2 linked regions of the Heyndrickxia acidicola genome follow. The main gene of each other region encodes a partner of the protein of the gene in region 2 in a complex. Links are inferred from orthologs where the notes say so. Each region holds a gene or a part of one and is shown on either strand. Other genes may lie near its edges. The genes, in order: groL and metK.

What was found.
Region 1: the proteins of metK (region 2) and groL are in contact, whole or in part, in a cryo-EM structure (PDB 8P4O), measured with the Escherichia coli proteins. The link is inferred for Heyndrickxia acidicola from one-to-one orthologs.

Annotation. Positions count from the first base shown.
Region 1 is NZ_KV440953.1:3,044,258-3,052,569, reverse strand. What follows is about bases 2,561-5,461. They hold groL (chaperonin GroEL), read left to right. Parts: upstream 2,561-3,144; coding sequence 3,145-4,779; downstream 4,780-5,461. Other genes in these bases: A5N88_RS14190 (O-antigen ligase family protein), read right to left, coding at 5,114-5,461; groES (co-chaperone GroES), read left to right, coding at 2,802-3,086. Outside these bases: A5N88_RS14220 (redox-sensing transcriptional repressor Rex), read left to right, coding at 1-185; twin-arginine translocase subunit TatC, read left to right, coding at 445-1,200; A5N88_RS14210 (YdiK family protein), read right to left, coding at 1,361-1,552; A5N88_RS14205 (CPBP family intramembrane glutamic endopeptidase), read right to left, coding at 1,549-2,280; more of A5N88_RS14190, read right to left, coding at 5,462-6,163; A5N88_RS14185 (alpha/beta hydrolase), read right to left, coding at 7,454-8,152.
Region 2 is NZ_KV440953.1:4,710,030-4,718,389, reverse strand. Bases 1-2,949 are described here. They hold metK (methionine adenosyltransferase), read right to left. Parts: upstream 2,099-2,949; coding sequence 902-2,098; downstream 1-901. Other genes in these bases: A5N88_RS25250 (hypothetical protein), read left to right, coding at 629-799; asnB (asparagine synthase (glutamine-hydrolyzing)), read right to left, coding at 1-231. Outside these bases: pckA (phosphoenolpyruvate carboxykinase (ATP)), read left to right, coding at 3,078-4,664; A5N88_RS21975 (DUF2584 domain-containing protein), read right to left, coding at 4,933-5,175; A5N88_RS21970 (alpha/beta hydrolase family protein), read right to left, coding at 5,213-6,007; A5N88_RS21960 (recombinase family protein), read right to left, coding at 6,998-8,360. UniProt on the Escherichia coli protein: Catalyzes the formation of S-adenosylmethionine (AdoMet) from methionine and ATP.

The sequences.
Region 1 (8,312 bases), 1.7 Mb from region 2 along the record:
CCCAAAAGGTAACGGATCAGTTAACTGAAACAGACATCAGAGGTATATTAAATTTTACTCCTGCAAGACTGAATGTACCGGGGAAGATAAGGGTCCATCATATTGACCTTTCAGTGGAACTGCAATCGTTTGTCTACTTCTTAAAGCATTATCCTAATGATTTTGAAGTAACACAGGAAAGTTGAAGATAAAATAGCCAAAATTCTCATAATTCGATATTATGGAGATGGGGGGTGGGGCAATGAGACCAGCAAATATGGTAGCATTGTATTCATTGTGATAATGCCTGTTTTTATTTATGGTGCAGGAAGGCTATTTAAGAAAGGGAGAGCTTTTGAAAAAGATTTAAGCGTATTCAAAAGTGAGCTAATGGAATCTTTAAAGGCATATCAAAAAGATCATTTCATTCAAGGCAATGTCAAGAAACGATAGGGTGAATCAGTTATGAACCAGAAAAACATGACATTCATTGAACATATGGAAGAGTTTCGTAAAAGGCTTTTCGTTATTGTTATTTTTTTCTTGATTGCTTTAGTAGGAAGCTTGTTTATCGCACAGCCTCTTATAAGAATCCTGCAGCATACCCAGGATGCAAGATCGCTTACCCTGAATGCCTTTCGGCTGACCGATCCATTTATGATATATATGGAAATGGCTTTTCTAGTCGCATTGATTATCATTATTCCCATTATTCTCTATCAGTTATGGGCGTTTGTCAGCCCTGGCCTCTTGGAAAAAGAACGAAAAGCAACGCTCGCCTATATTCCAGCTGCTATCTTTTTATTTTTAGCGGGACTGGCTTTTTCCTATTTTGTGCTGTTTCCACTTGTTTTGCGATTTATGTTGAAGCTGTCCCGCCAAATGGGCATTCATGCTGTCATTGGAATCAATGAATATTTCCAATTCCTATTCCATATTACACTGCCCTTCGGCTTTTTATTTCAAATGCCTGTGGTTATGCTGTTTTTGACAAGATTGGGAATTGTTACACCAATGCTGCTATCAAAGATTAGGAAGTATGCTTATTTTGCATTGATTGTCATTGCAGCTTTCATTACGCCGCCTGATCTATTGTCACACATGATGGTATCTGTACCATTGCTCCTCCTGTATGAACTGAGCTTATTTATTTCTAGAATTGGCTATAAAAAGGCGATGGCAGCAGAAGCAAGGTACACTTTGGAGCAAACTGAAATATAAATGATCAGGCCTGCAGAAGAAGCTCCTGCCTGTGCTTCCAGCTAAAGAAACTGCCAGAACACATATCTTATTGATAGCTTGGTGTTCTGGCAGTTTTCGTTGTTTAAATAGGATGAAAATATAAAAGTACTGAAACATTTTCTTTTTCAGCATCAGGTCGTTATTTTCGTTGATTTCTTATTAAAATATAATAAGCAATGATTTTAATACCGGCACCCAAATCCAGAGTGGCAAGAAAAATAATTAAAAAGGGAAATAGACCCCAGCCGCTTGACTGAACCTGCTGGGTGGCAAAATAGGTAAACAGTATGCCAAGCAGGCAATAAAAAACACCTGAGAATAAAGGCCTCATGAGAAAAATCCTCCAATAATACCTTGAACACTTTTAATTTGGTCATGCATCTGCCCTGTTAGAGACAACTGAATCAGGACAACAACTGTATTCATCACTACATGGGCTATGGTGGATACAATAATTCGTCCTGTCTTTCTATATAGGTAGGCAAAGGTAAAGCCCATTAATGTATAAACAATCAGATGGGTAATGTCCTGGTGAGCCAATGCAAAAAGCAATGAACTGATCGTAGCGGATATATTAAAAGAGAATTTCTTATAAAGGGATCCAAAAATGATTTTCCTAAACACAATTTCCTCTAATATAGGACCAACAATGGAACTGACAATAACGACTAATGGCAGGCTTTCAATTAATGCCAGGATCCTATCTGTATTTTCAGAAGCTGCATTTACACCAATTAAATGCTCAATAATGGCTCCTGCATATTGGGCGGCAAATGCCATGAATATCCCGCCAACCGCCCATAATAATGACTGGCCAATGGGCATAGGGCTGATTCTCTCCTCCTGATTGCGTATCGACTTTTTGTAAAGAGGAAGAATAATAATCAATGCGGCAATAAAACTAATGACAATCCAGCTGGGAAGGGCGATATGTGCCATTTGTGCTTTTGATTCATGAAAAACATAGATTCCTAAAGCGGCAACAACCGGTATTCCGATAATGCCTGAAAGCTGCATAACAATATATGTGATTAAAATATAAATGTACTCTTTTTTCACGTCATGTATCCTTTCCTGTAGCTTGTAATGTATATGGAAAAGAGTTCATTCGGATCTCATGTAAAAACCAGAACACTGTCCATTCTACTATTGTACAGCAATCTATTCAAATGAGAAGGCTGGCGCAAAACTCCGTTATATTTTATGAGAAATGTATTGCTGATATGTATAAGGATAAAAAGGATACATAAACTTTGATGGTGCCTGTGTTTTCGTAAGGTTCTTTTCGTAAACTATGTTACTATTTGACACAAAAATGATTGAAAATCCAAATTCAGTATTAATGCTTTTGAATAACCTTCGAAAAGATGCCGCGAAGATAGTCCGCATACGGAAAGTTTCTTTGTACATAAAGCACCAATCTATGCGAAAACAGTCTTTTGTAAAATTATTAAAAAATTTAGGTTTACAGACTTGCAAAATGTGAGTGAATTAATTATTATAATAATTGTGTTAGCACTCAGAGATGTCGAGTGCTAATAAAGAAAATTTACATACTATTTTTGAGGAGGTTGTTTCACTTGTTAAAACCACTAGGTGATCGCGTCGTAATTGAATTAGTAGAATCAGAAGAAAAAACTGCTAGCGGTATTGTTCTGCCTGACTCTGCAAAAGAAAAACCACAAGAAGGCAAAGTAGTGGCTGTAGGTACTGGACGTGTTTTAGATAGCGGTGAGCGTGTTGCGCTGGAGGTATCTGAAGGCGATCGAATCATCTTCTCTAAATATGCTGGTACAGAAGTGAAATACCAAGGCACAGAATACTTAATCCTTCGTGAAAGTGACATTTTAGCTGTACTAGGCTAATCTGGTTTGTTTATAAAGCATAACTAAATCATTAGAATTACGAGGAGGTAAAGTTAAAATGGCAAAAGAAATTAAATTCAGCGAAGAAGCTCGTCGTGCGATGCTTCGCGGTGTAGATAAATTGGCAGATGCAGTAAAAGTAACATTAGGACCTAAAGGACGTAACGTCGTTCTTGAGAAAAAATTCGGTTCTCCGCTTATCACAAATGATGGTGTAACGATTGCTAAAGAAATCGAATTAGAAGATGCATTTGAAAACATGGGTGCTAAATTAGTATCTGAAGTAGCAAGCAAAACAAATGATGTTGCCGGTGACGGAACAACAACTGCAACTGTTCTTGCCCAAGCAATGATTCGTGAAGGCTTGAAAAACGTAACAGCTGGCGCAAACCCTGTCGGCATCCGTAAAGGGATTGAAAAAGCTGTAACAACTGCTGTTGAAGAGCTTAAAGCAATCTCTAAGCCAATCGAAAACAAAGAATCAATTGCACAGGTTGCTGCAATCTCAGCTGCTGATGAAGAAGTTGGCCAACTGATTGCAGAAGCGATGGAACGTGTTGGCAACGACGGCGTTATTACAATTGAAGAATCAAAAGGCTTCTCTACAGAACTTGATGTAGTAGAAGGTATGCAATTTGACCGCGGCTATGCTTCTCCATACATGGTGACAGATTCTGATAAGATGGAAGCGGTTCTTGATAACCCTTATATCTTAATTACAGACAAAAAGATCTCAAGCATTCAAGAAATCCTGCCTGTACTTGAGCAAGTCGTTCAACAAGGCAAGCCATTGCTTTTGATTGCAGAAGATGTTGAAGGTGAAGCACTTGCAACTCTAGTTGTGAACAAGCTTCGCGGAACATTCAATGCTGTAGCAGTTAAAGCTCCTGGATTCGGTGACCGCCGTAAAGCTATGCTTGAAGACATCGCTGTTCTAACTGGCGGTGAAGTAATTACTGAAGAATTAGGACTTGATCTTAAATCCGCTACAATCGATTCTTTAGGCCGTGCAGCTAAAGTAGTTGTTACGAAAGAAAACACAACGATTGTTGAAGGTGCTGGAGATTCTGCAAACATTTCAGCCCGCGTAAACCAAATCCGTGTTCAATTAGAAGAAACTACTTCTGAATTTGACCGTGAAAAATTACAAGAGCGTCTTGCTAAGCTTGCAGGCGGCGTTGCAGTGATAAAAGTAGGTGCTGCAACTGAAACAGAATTAAAAGAGCGCAAGCTTCGCATTGAAGATGCTTTAAACTCAACACGTGCAGCTGTTGAAGAAGGTATCGTTTCCGGCGGAGGAACTGCTTTTGTTAACGTTTATAACAAAGTTGCTTCCATTGCTGCAGAGGGCGATGTGCAAACTGGTATTAACATCGTACTTCGTTCATTAGAAGAGCCTGTGCGCCAAATTGCACACAACGCTGGTCTTGAAGGATCTGTTATCGTAGATCGTCTTAAGAAAGAAGAAGCAGGCGTTGGTTTCAATGCAGCTAACGGCGAGTGGGTAAACATGATCGAAGCTGGTATCGTGGATCCTACTAAGGTTTCTCGTTCTGCACTTCAAAATGCAGCCTCAGTAGCAGCGATGCTATTAACAACTGAAGCAGTTGTAGCTGACAAACCTGAAGAAAACGGCGGCATGCCTGATATGAGCGGCATGGGCGGAATGGGCGGCATGGGTGGAATGATGTAATTCTTCCCTGAGGCCTACAGGTTTTAGGTGAAAATAAAAGCAGGTATGTTCGTAGAGGCCTATCATTTTTATGAATGATAGGCCTCTTTTTTGATGATAAAAGAAGAATGTATATTAGAGCTTCGTTAAAGGACGCTGTTGTTCTTTACTGTAAAATGAGATGGAAAACGAGCAGTTATCAACATAAGAAGCTTTAAAAACCATATGAAAAATCCACGGTCTTATTCGTGCTATCAGGCGGCTTCCGTATAATAAAAAAGAACATCCAGTGCTCCCCGGAGAATATGGGAACGCTGGATGTTCTTTAGGTTCTCTATTTAGTTGACAAAAACCTTCAAATGGCTTTCTTCAAATATTTACCAGAACCATTCAATTGATTCTGTATCTTAAATCGTATAATTGATTTTTTATCGGTATAACTTCTCCAGAATGAAAACAGGAAAATCGATATTAGAGCAATTTGAGGAGAAAATAAAGGTTCATCAAAAATGCCAGTTAAAATACATACCGGTAATGCAAACATAAAATACTCATCTAATGGTTTTATTTTACGGATAAATAATAATAGGTATTTGTAAAAGTTTACGATTAAAAGAAGGAAAAATGGTACACCGCCTACAATTCCATATTCCGTTATAGCCCCCAAATACATATCGTGCGAATGCGGAATATCTGAGAGTGAGTGCGGAATCTTTTTATACGTAAGCTGCAATAGCTTCGTAAATTCTTGCTGGAATCCCAGTGGAGTCGTTCCGAAAACCGGGTGAAGCTTCCATAATTTAAAGCTGAATTCCCATATTTGTTTTCTGTTATTCATTGAGTGATCCACTAATGCACTTCTCGGCATCAAGTTAAACAGCCGCTTAAATTGGAGCAGTGATACAATCGCAATCATCATAAAAGCAGTTTTATTCAGCCTTATTAAAAAGAGCATATATAGAAGGCACATGACTGCAAATCCGGAACGTGATCCTGTATCGAAAATCCCGAAAGAAAGAATAAATAAAATGGGAAGATGCCAAATAATCGATAATGATTGTTTTTTTCGTATAGCAATCAACGTTTCCGCAAGTAAAAAAGCTAAAGAAAGTAACAGCAGATACATATTGAAATTCGGATTATAAAAACAACCGGTAAGTCGTGTATTGTCTTGTGTAGCTGTATCACCAAATAAAACAGTACCAGTCAGCATCCCTGCAAAATTAGAAAAATGTATCCATTTTGTAGCCCATCCAATAAAACAGCTGTACAGCCCGCCAAAGATGATTAGCCAGCGATATTGTTTGAAAGAAACCTTAGATTCTTTTGAAAGAGTTTTTACATAGAGGCCCCAATATCCGATAATCATGATACTTACGAGTATATATGATATATTCTTCAGCACAATCGAAGCACCGATAGAAGCAATAAACATACAAAGAAAAAAGAAAAAATCAATAGTAAAAAGCTTGTACGTCTTTTCCCTGGAATTTTTATAAAAAGATTTGATCCCTATCATAAATAATAGGAAAAGCCCTACAGGAGGTAATATAAAGCACAGAACCAAACTGCTTAGCAGCAATTCTCTTTTGAAAAAATGTATAATATATTTCATTTAGATAACCCTATACTAAATCGCGTTATAGTTTTGATTGATATTATAATGCTCATTGTTCTAACTCCTTTGTTTTACTGTGATAAAATCGTATCTTAAAAAAATTAGATTTAGATAAGAATGATTAAAAACAGATTAAAAAGAATAGGAATGGTATTCATAAAACATCCATTTTGTCTCTTTCGTTTATACCCGTTTGCTTCCTTGCAGTAACCCTCTTGCTAACAAGAACCTCATTTTATTTTTTGAATTCATTGAATGTATTCCTTCTTTTTTTTCAACAAAGCCATCATTTCATTTTGCCAACTTTTTGACGTAAAGTAAATGATAAAGAACATGAAAAACCCTAAATGGGGTGTCAACCATTGAGGGTTGTGAAATTTGAGCATCTTGCAGTAACCACACATCTATTAGTTTAACAGAAAAAATTAACTTTTACTTAAAATTATACAAATACAAGAGATTACCAAATACTTTCCTTCGATCATTTCTGCCGTTTTTCAATATAGAATGTTATCTGAAAAGCCCCTTGAATAGGGATGATTTTATATAAATCGTTGATGTTCGTCATGGAACTGTAAGGTAAAATCGCTAATTTTCGAGCCTTTTTTTCACAAAAATTTTTTCAAAAAAGATATAGTGCTATAGTCTGAAAAAATGAGTAATTTTGCAAGCTTTTGAATGGTTTCTATCGAAGGCTGTCAAAATGAGAATTAATTCAATGCAAGAAAACTTGAAGTTTCACGAACAAACTTTTATTTTTATTCCATATGTAATAATTTAATTTATAGTAACCCAAATAATCAAATTTAGGAATAAATTTAATACAGGGAATAGCTTAATTCAAAGGGGACTAGGCTATTTTATTTTTTAGCTCATTCGTGTGAAAGGGCTGTTTCACACGAATGAGCTAAAAAACGAGCAGCTATCAACATTGAAATTTAACACAGCTATTTTCAAAAACAAAAAGCACCGCAAATACGGTGAGAATCAATATACATTTACTTTGCATTTTTAGTTGTAAATTCACGTTTTATAATAGGAAACCAGTTAATCACATCCGATCCTATTTTGTTCAATTTAATGATATTTGTTTAAAAAACCAATGACCGTTTGAATGACTGTTTGAACTTCACAATCCTGGCAAATGTGGTGCTTTGAAAGAGGAAGATAATGTATCTCTTTTTCCGTTGATGACGCAACAGAATAAATCAATTCAGAACTTCTGGGATCGACAGTTTCATCCTTTTCACCATGAATGATACAAATCGGAATGGAAATATGATGAAATATCCTTTTTGCTTGACGAACGATTTTGTTGAATTGGAAAACATTGTAGATAGGAGTAGAACGAATGAAGGATTGATTATTGAGAGGCGACTGTTCAGACAACGAAAATGTCTTTCTGTTTTGTTGAAAAAATCTCTCTGCCTTCAGCTTTAATAATTTTGGAGTAAGTATGTATACCGCCGGCGAAAGCAATACCAGGGTGGATACTTGTTGCCGGTTTGCAATAATAGAAGCAATCATGGCCCCCATAGAAAACCCCATCAAATGAATCTTCTTATTTTCTGCCATTGCTTTTTTGACCACAATTTCAATCATTTGTATCCATTCTAAAGCAGTGACTTTCGACATCTTTTCTTTGTTCATACTGTGTCCTGGTAACAATGGGGTAATTACTTGGTAGCCCATTTGTTCTAAAGCGTTTGCTAATGGCTTTATCTCCCATGGGTTTCCTGAGAATCCATGAATAATGATACATACTTCTTGATTCACGAAAAAGTCTCCTCTGCCGTTTACTTGAATGACTAATTTGTTAAATGATATTGGCTGTTTTCGCATAAATTTGCTGCTTTTCGTATAATGGATAAATCCGTATTTTGTCCTTATTCGTGGCATCTTTTCGTAAGCAATTCAAAAGTACGTTTACTGAACC
Region 2 (8,360 bases):
ATTGAAGACAATCCAGTAACGTTCATTTTCATAAGTCAACGGCTGATGGCCCGCTTCCAGGTCAATAAAGCTCAGTCTGCGAAAACCGAACTGGATATGTTCATCCTCATAGAACCCTTCATCATCAGGTCCGCGGTGCGTAATAATATTATTCATATTTTTAAACAACTGCTGATCGTTGTTTGTCCGTTCAAATGCTTTGTCATGTATGCATCCAATAAATCCACACATATGTAGGTCACCTGCTTTAATTAAGGATAGTTTAATGGTACGGCCTTTCAATACTCTCATTATAAGTATTTTAAACGCCGTTTATAAATTTTGTGAAATTCAGAACGATGTCCGCTCCCTAAGTAAACATTTCGAAAAGAAAATAAGATACCTGGGGGTCTTAAAAAGGATTGTGACAAAAAACACAAACCATGTAAAGAGATTTTTTTATAAAAGTTGTCATAAAAAAATGCACTTTATAATACTACCACTTTTCATCCAGATTTGCAGTAGACATTTACCCGTATTTCCTTCTTGTTTAGAAAACAGTCGCTTGTTTTGAGCGAAAAGATTAAACGGGGCGTATGGGACATAGGAAGTTTGATTTGGCTGCCATGGTGCGATAGGTCTAATAACCATGGCTTGGCACAGAGACGGCTTCATGCTGGAGGTGAAGGAAAATTCACTTCGTAAATCGCTCAAATTGGTCTTCATGTTGGCAATGAAGGACCAAACCACTTGGTCCAAAGCCTATTTTGGCCTTCATGACGGCGATGAAGGACTTTTCCTCTTCACCAATCCACTCTAACGTCCTTCATCCAGATCAGAAGTACTTTTTCTCTAGTTCGATCCCCCATTCCAGCCATAGAAAAAAGGAGTTACAATTTGACTTGTAACTCCTTTACCTTTATTACTTAGTTAATTCACGAAGTGCATCTACTTTATCTGTACGTTCCCAAGGAAGGTCTACGTCTGTGCGTCCAAAGTGTCCGTAAGCAGCTGTTTGCTTATAGATAGGACGGCGAAGATCAAGCATTTTAATGATGCCTGCGGGGCGAAGGTCGAAGCTTGAACGAACTGCATCAATTAATGCATCCTCTGACACAGTACCTGTTCCAAATGTATCAACTGCAATGGATACCGGCTGCGCCACACCAATTGCATACGCAAGCTGAACCTCACATTTTTCAGCCAATCCGGCAGCAACGATATTTTTCGCTACGTATCTTGCAGCGTATGCAGCTGAACGGTCAACCTTTGTAGGATCTTTACCGGAGAATGCACCGCCTCCGTGGCGAGCGTATCCGCCGTAAGTGTCAACAATGATCTTACGTCCTGTTAAACCAGCATCTCCTTGTGGTCCGCCAATAACAAAACGGCCGGTTGGATTAATGAAATACTTTGTATTTTCATCGATTAGCTCACTAGGCACAACTGGATTGATAACAAATTCTTTAACATCCTTTTGAATTTGTTCAAGAGTAGTTTCAGGGTTATGCTGTGTAGAAATGACAATGGTATCAATACGAACAGGCTTATCGTTTTCATCATACTCTACTGTAACCTGTGTTTTTGCATCTGGACGAAGGTAAGTTAAAATTTCTTCTTTACGAACCTCAGCGATACGGCGTGCAAGCTTATGAGAAAGAGAAATTGGAAGAGGCATTAGTTCCTCTGTCTCGTTGCAGGCAAAACCAAACATTAGACCTTGGTCACCCGCACCAATCGCTTCGATTTGCTCTTCAGTCATTTGTCCTTCACGTGCTTCAAGTGCCTGGTCGACACCCATCGCAATATCCGGAGACTGTTCATCAATAGAGGTTAATACTGCGCATGTTTCAGCATCAAAGCCGTATTTTGCACGAGTATAGCCAATTCCTTTAATTGTTTCACGTACAATTTTTGGAATATCCACATAAGTACTTGTTGTAATTTCACCGGCAACAAGAACAAGGCCTGTTGTAACAGAAGTTTCACATGCTACACGAGCATTCGCATCCTTTTCAAGAATCGCATCTAAAATTGAATCGGAAATCTGGTCACAAATTTTATCAGGATGCCCTTCGGTAACTGATTCAGATGTAAATAAGCGACGTTTGTTTGACATCTTTCTTCCTCCCTTGAATGGAATTCACAGGCTAATACCTCCTGTGGATCAGTTCTATATTTAGTTCACGGTACTCATTTCCCTAATAGTATGAAATAAACATCGGATTTTTATCATGCTGGTTTTCGCATAGATTGTTGCTTTTTGTACAATGACTAAGTTGCTCTTAAAAAAGGTTTGCAAACCCAGCCTTGTGTTTTAAATGTAACAACAACGCTTATTACGAAAGCCCTTTAAAAAAATCCAGCCCAATAGAGGTTATGCGCTTTTTTCCATAAATAAAAACCTTTCCCTGTGCTTAGCTAATGAGGAAAGGTTTAGATCAAAAATCGCGCCTTTCACTCTTATCGTTCAAGGATTGAACCTTGCAACAGTTAGCACCTTTGCCTAGATAAGCTTTGGCATCCTTTAGAAAAGAATGTATTGGCTGTACCTAGAGGCAGGTTGCTGGGTTTCATCGGGTCAGTCCCTCCACCAGCTCGGGATAAGAGTATCCGTACAAGGTAAAATCATACTCAATTTGACATGGAGTGTCAATAAATAAATGAGAGAAGATAAAAACAATTTTATTTGGAACCTTCTTATTACCTTGTCCCTTATGAAAAGAAATATATTCATAATATGTCCCAAGTTCTTTATAATAGGTTCTATTAAAATTTCTAAATTGAAAACTGCTCGTTTTTTAGCTCATTTTACAGCAGAGCTGAAAGGCGTGTGAAACCAACGTTTCACACGAATGAGCTAAAAAACAACAAAGTCCCATATTAAAATAGAACAAATCCTACCATAAGCGTTCATTGCTTTCATTTCAATAGCCACCCTGAAAATGTTTTCCAATTATATAAGTCAAAATACCTTTTTGCGATAGCACAAATAAAAAAACAAATAAATAGTATAGATTATTATTTCAAATGTGTTATACTAATTACATGCAGAGCAATCATTAAACAAATATCTAGAAAAAGGAAGGTTAATATCGATGAATTCATTGGATATCTCAAATGAAATATCTGAATTATTAAATGGCCCTAATGTATATACGCAGCTATCTGTACCTCAATTAGTTGAAAGGGTCCTGTCAAGAAAAGAAGCAATATTAACCTCAACCGGTGCGGTTTGTGCAGAAACAGGCAAATACACCGGCCGGTCACCCAAAGATAAATATATTGTAGAGGAAGACGCTACAAAGGATAAAATAGATTGGGGAACGGTTAATCAGCCTATTTCCTCAGAAGTATTTGATCGTCTCTATCATAAAATGGTCAGCTTTCTTCAAAATAAGGAAGAAGTGTTTGTTTTTAAAGGCTTTGCCGGTGCAGACAGGAGCTACAGACTGCCTATTCAGGTCATTAATGAGTATGCATGGCATAACCTTTTTGCCCATCAGTTATTTATTCGCCCTACGGAAGAAGAGCTTCCTTTCCATCAGGCGGAATTTACTATCCTATCCGCCCCTACCTTTAAAGCGGTTCCAGAAGTGGATGGTACAAAATCTGAAACCTTTATCATTATCTCCTTTGAGCGCCGCATCATCCTGATTGGCGGGACAGAGTATGCTGGAGAAATGAAAAAGGGGATCTTCTCCATCATGAATTATCTTCTTCCGGAAAAAGGATCCTTGCCAATGCACTGCTCAGCAAACGTGGGGCCGGAAGGAGATGTAGCTCTTTTCTTCGGATTATCCGGTACAGGAAAGACCACATTATCTGCGGATCCAAACCGGAAACTGATTGGCGATGATGAGCATGGATGGTCTCCAAATGGCGTCTTTAATATAGAAGGCGGATGCTACGCAAAATGCATTGACTTATCCAGAGAAAAGGAACCTCAAATCTATGATGCCATTCGCTTTGGCTCCGTTCTCGAGAATGTAGTGGTTCATCAGGATACTCGTGTTCCAGACTATTCAGACCAATCCTTAACGGAAAATACGAGGGCTGCTTATCCACTTCAAGCGATTGATAACATTATTGATCCAAGTGTGGCCGGCCACCCGAACACCATCATTTTTCTAACTGCTGATGCATCCGGCGTACTGCCTCCTATCAGCAAGCTTACAAAAGAGCAGGCAATGTATCATTTTCTAAGCGGCTATACATCCAAGCTTGCAGGGACAGAACGCGGAATCACATCGCCTCAGGCAACTTTTTCCGCATGCTTTGGCTCACCGTTCCTTCCTCTTGAGCCAACTGTCTATGCTGAATTGCTAGGGAAGAAAATTGAAGAGCATGGAGTACAGGTGTTCCTTGTCAATACAGGCTGGACTGGCGGAGAGTATGGTGTTGGAAGCAGAATGAAGCTGAGCTATACTCGTGCTATGGTGCATGCTGCTTTAGAGGGCGAGCTAAATCATGTGGAAACTGTAAAGGATGAGATATTTGGCTTGCACATTCCTGTTCAGGTGCCGGGTGTGCCTGATGATGTTTTAATGCCGAATAAAACATGGGAAAGCCAGGAAGACTATCAAGCCAAAGCAAGAGAGCTTGTTCAGAAATTCAATGATAACTTCCGGAAATTCGATCACGTTTCAAAAGATATTATTGAATTAGGTGCTCCTTTAGGATGATTTTATAAGAAAAGCAAAAGCACCTTCCTTACCGGCGTACGATATCATAGTCTTCGACTGAGATAAAAGAAATGCAGCGAGGCCGTTCTCGAGCAGATGTTGACTTATCGCAGTGAGGAGACGCAGAAATACGCCAGCAGATAGGCGTTGAAGCTAGACAGCAACTACATTGGTTTAAAACCCTATTGAATAAAAAATTTATACTTATTCGATCAAAAAACCCGCCCATCGGCGGGTTTTTTTTCGTTATCATACCTTCACTGCAAGGTCAATTCGTTGAATTAAGGGAAATTAACTCATATGTAATACTGGTTTTGGTTTCTTCCCATTCCACTTTTTTTATGATGGCAGTACCGCTTGATTCGTTTTCAATATTTCTGCGCACCTCAGTAGGAATATTTATAGGATAGAGCCTGTAGCCTTTCTTTACTAATACAAACGTATTATCATTTATTCTTTGTTCTTTTCCTTTTGTAATAATCATTGTATTTAATTCAAATGGCATACCCATCTGTATGTACCTCCAAGTAAGGATTGATAATCCTATTTTACCATGGATTGGCCTGGCTTTTCATCCATAAACACAAATCTCTCACTACTTGGCGGTTAATATGGGGCGGGAAGTAATGTGTGTATTGGGGAAAGCTCCAGGTTTCCACTGGCTTATCAAGAGCCGATAAACGTTCTTCCAGCCTGCGGGCATGTTCATAGGAAACATTTTGATCTTGTAACCCATGAATGATTAATACCGGTGCTGTTAAACGGTCTATTTGATAAAGAGGTGTACGGTCTTCAAAGCGTTCCGGATATTTAGCAGGTGTTCCGCCGATAACCCTTTTCATCATGCGGCGAAGATCCTTTCTTTCAAGATAGGTTAATGCGATATCCGAAACACCTCCCCATGTCACCACGGATGCAGCCCTCCGTTCTATTGCCGTATGGAGGGCCATTGCGCCTCCCCTTGAAAATCCAAATATATGTATCCGGTTGGAAATCACTCGAGAATATTCCCTTAAGAGATCAAATGCCGCATAAGCATCTTGGCGGTCCTCTCCCACGAAATCCTCATTCCCCTCTCCTCCCCTGTTCCCTCTGTAAAAAGGAGCAAATACAATAAAACCCTCTGCGGCAAATTGGCCAATTCTCGCAGGCCTTACCATTCCTACATTTTTAATGCCGCCGCGTAAATATAAAAAGCCATCATACTCAGAGCCGTCATCCGGTTCTGCCAGCAGCCCCTTCACCCTTAACCCATCGGATATATATGTTACCAAAAACATTCTAACGTGTGGATTTGGTGATGGAAAACGCCTTTTTTCAAGCATTGCGCTCGAGCCTTGCATAAAAATCCCCTTTCATCTGCTTATTTATGGAAGAAATCATCATTCAATTGTTTAGGCTCTTCTTTTGTGCTCAAAGTATAGATAAAAAAAGTGTGCACACTTTTTTTGAAAACTGACAGTAAGTATCCATATACCAACACTAGTTCAAAACAGCCTTCAATTATTAATACCGCTATTTCTTCATCAAAACCATTCTTTGTATCCAAACTCCATTTATAGGCATTCACACAATCCCAGGACTTTCATACGATATGAAAAAGATAGGCGAATCCCCAATGGCTCGCAAAGTTTGTTTTTACACAAGGGGATGCCCGAACATTTTCCTCACCCCGCCCTCAAAAACTCAGTTAACGAAGGAGGATCTCATATGAAAAAATTGTTTAGAATTAGTTTTGCACTTTTGACATCCGCCATTCTCATTTTTGCCTTATCAGCATGTTCTGCCAATGACGCTGCTACAAAGGTAAGAGTAGCGGAGGTTACCCGCTCCATTTTTTATACTCCGCAATATGTAGCGCTCGCAAAAGGTTTTTTCAAAAAAGAAGGCTTGGATGTGGATTTAAAAACCACCCAGGGCGGAGACAAAACGATGACCACCCTTTTATCAAATGGAGCAGATATTGCTTTAGTTGGATCTGAAACCTCCATCTATGTATATAAACAAGGAACAAAGGATCCGGTTATCAATTTTGCTCAGTTAACCAAAACTGACGGCACCTTTTTAGTATCCAGAAAAAAAATAAACAATTTCTCCTGGGACCAATTAAAAGGCACTACCTTCCTCGGCCAGCGTAAAGGGGGCATGCCTCAAATGGTCGGAGAATATGTGCTGAAGAAGCATGGCATTGACCCACATAAAGATCTGAAGCTCATTCAAAATATAGATTTTGCCAATATAGCGAATGCTTTAGCGTTCTGGTACCAAATGCACTCTCAAAGAAATTAACAAGCAAGATTAACAGAGCCTATTTAGTAATAATTTTAACTTTATTATCCTTCAATAAAAGCTTCCAGCATACATTTGAATTCAATAGAAATTTCATCCTTGCCAAGATATACCCTCTCGATAATTTGGGATAACAAGGCCTTTTTTAATTCATCATCTGCATAATCAAATTTTTCTTCCCATTTATCTATTTCATTCACTAGATTATGAGTAGCAGATTCATACACTGTTTCTGTTTCCATTTCTCTTTTCAAGCTTTGTGTGTTTGTGTTGTTTTCTGTAATCTTCCTATTCACTTCCTCGATCGCCAGTGAAAGCTGATCCGGTGCAAAAGGACTTTCCCCTCTTAATGAATTGGCTATTTCAGCATAAAGCCGGTTTAGTTGTTTACTTAGATGTCCATATTCCCGCTCTAAATTCATTATATTTCGCTCAATACGTTTTTGTTTTGTCTTCTTTTGGCTAAGAGCATGCACAATAAAAGGGGATAAATCTGAGGTTCTTATAACGGCTTTAATTTGGTCTATTATCAGTGTATCATATTTTTTTGCCCCCCATATGCTTCGTTCATGATTACCGTTATTGCCACCTTTATTTAAAGGACATCTATATCGATAAATAACATTTGTGTCATACTGTCCTTGATCCTTTGCCCTGTGCTTCCTATAAAGGTAATTACCGCTTAACTTGGAACCGCAAAATTTGCAGTAGGCGAGGCCTGAAAACAATAATTTTCCTGCCAACGGAATCCCTTCCTTGTTTTGATCCTTTATTTTTTCACGTCTCTTATTTTTAAGATCCGCTGCTTTTTTAAATCTTTCATCTGAAAGCATTCTGAGTTTATCATTATAAGGCTGTTCCAAAAATTCATGATCAAAGCTTTTATATCTTTTTCTTCCTATATATACAGGATTATCCATAATACCCTGTATCGTACTTACGCCAAAGAGCCTGGCGCTTCTTGTTCTATATCCTTTAGCGTTCAGGAAATCCACAATTTTACGATACCCCATATGCCTATCAATATATAAACTGAAAATTAATTTTACCACTTCTGCTTCGGCTTCATTGATTGCTAATTCTTTCATACATTTATCCCTGTTTTTCCAGTGTGATTTCTCGGTATCAATCAGTTTGTAGCCATAAGGGACTGCACCTCCCTGGAAATATCCCCTCTCACTAAGCTGTTTTTTAGATTCCCTCACACGAATGGAGGTTTTATGGCTCTCATTATCAGAAAGCCAAAAGCTAAGATAATTCAAAAGTTTATCGCTGTGGGTGTCTATCTTTCGCTTTCCTTCCTGCACAGACCACACTTCCACGTTATTTTCATTTAAAAAGCTTACAACTAATGGCGTTTCATCCTCTCGCCTTCCCAAGCGGTCAAACATAAAAACTAACAGAATG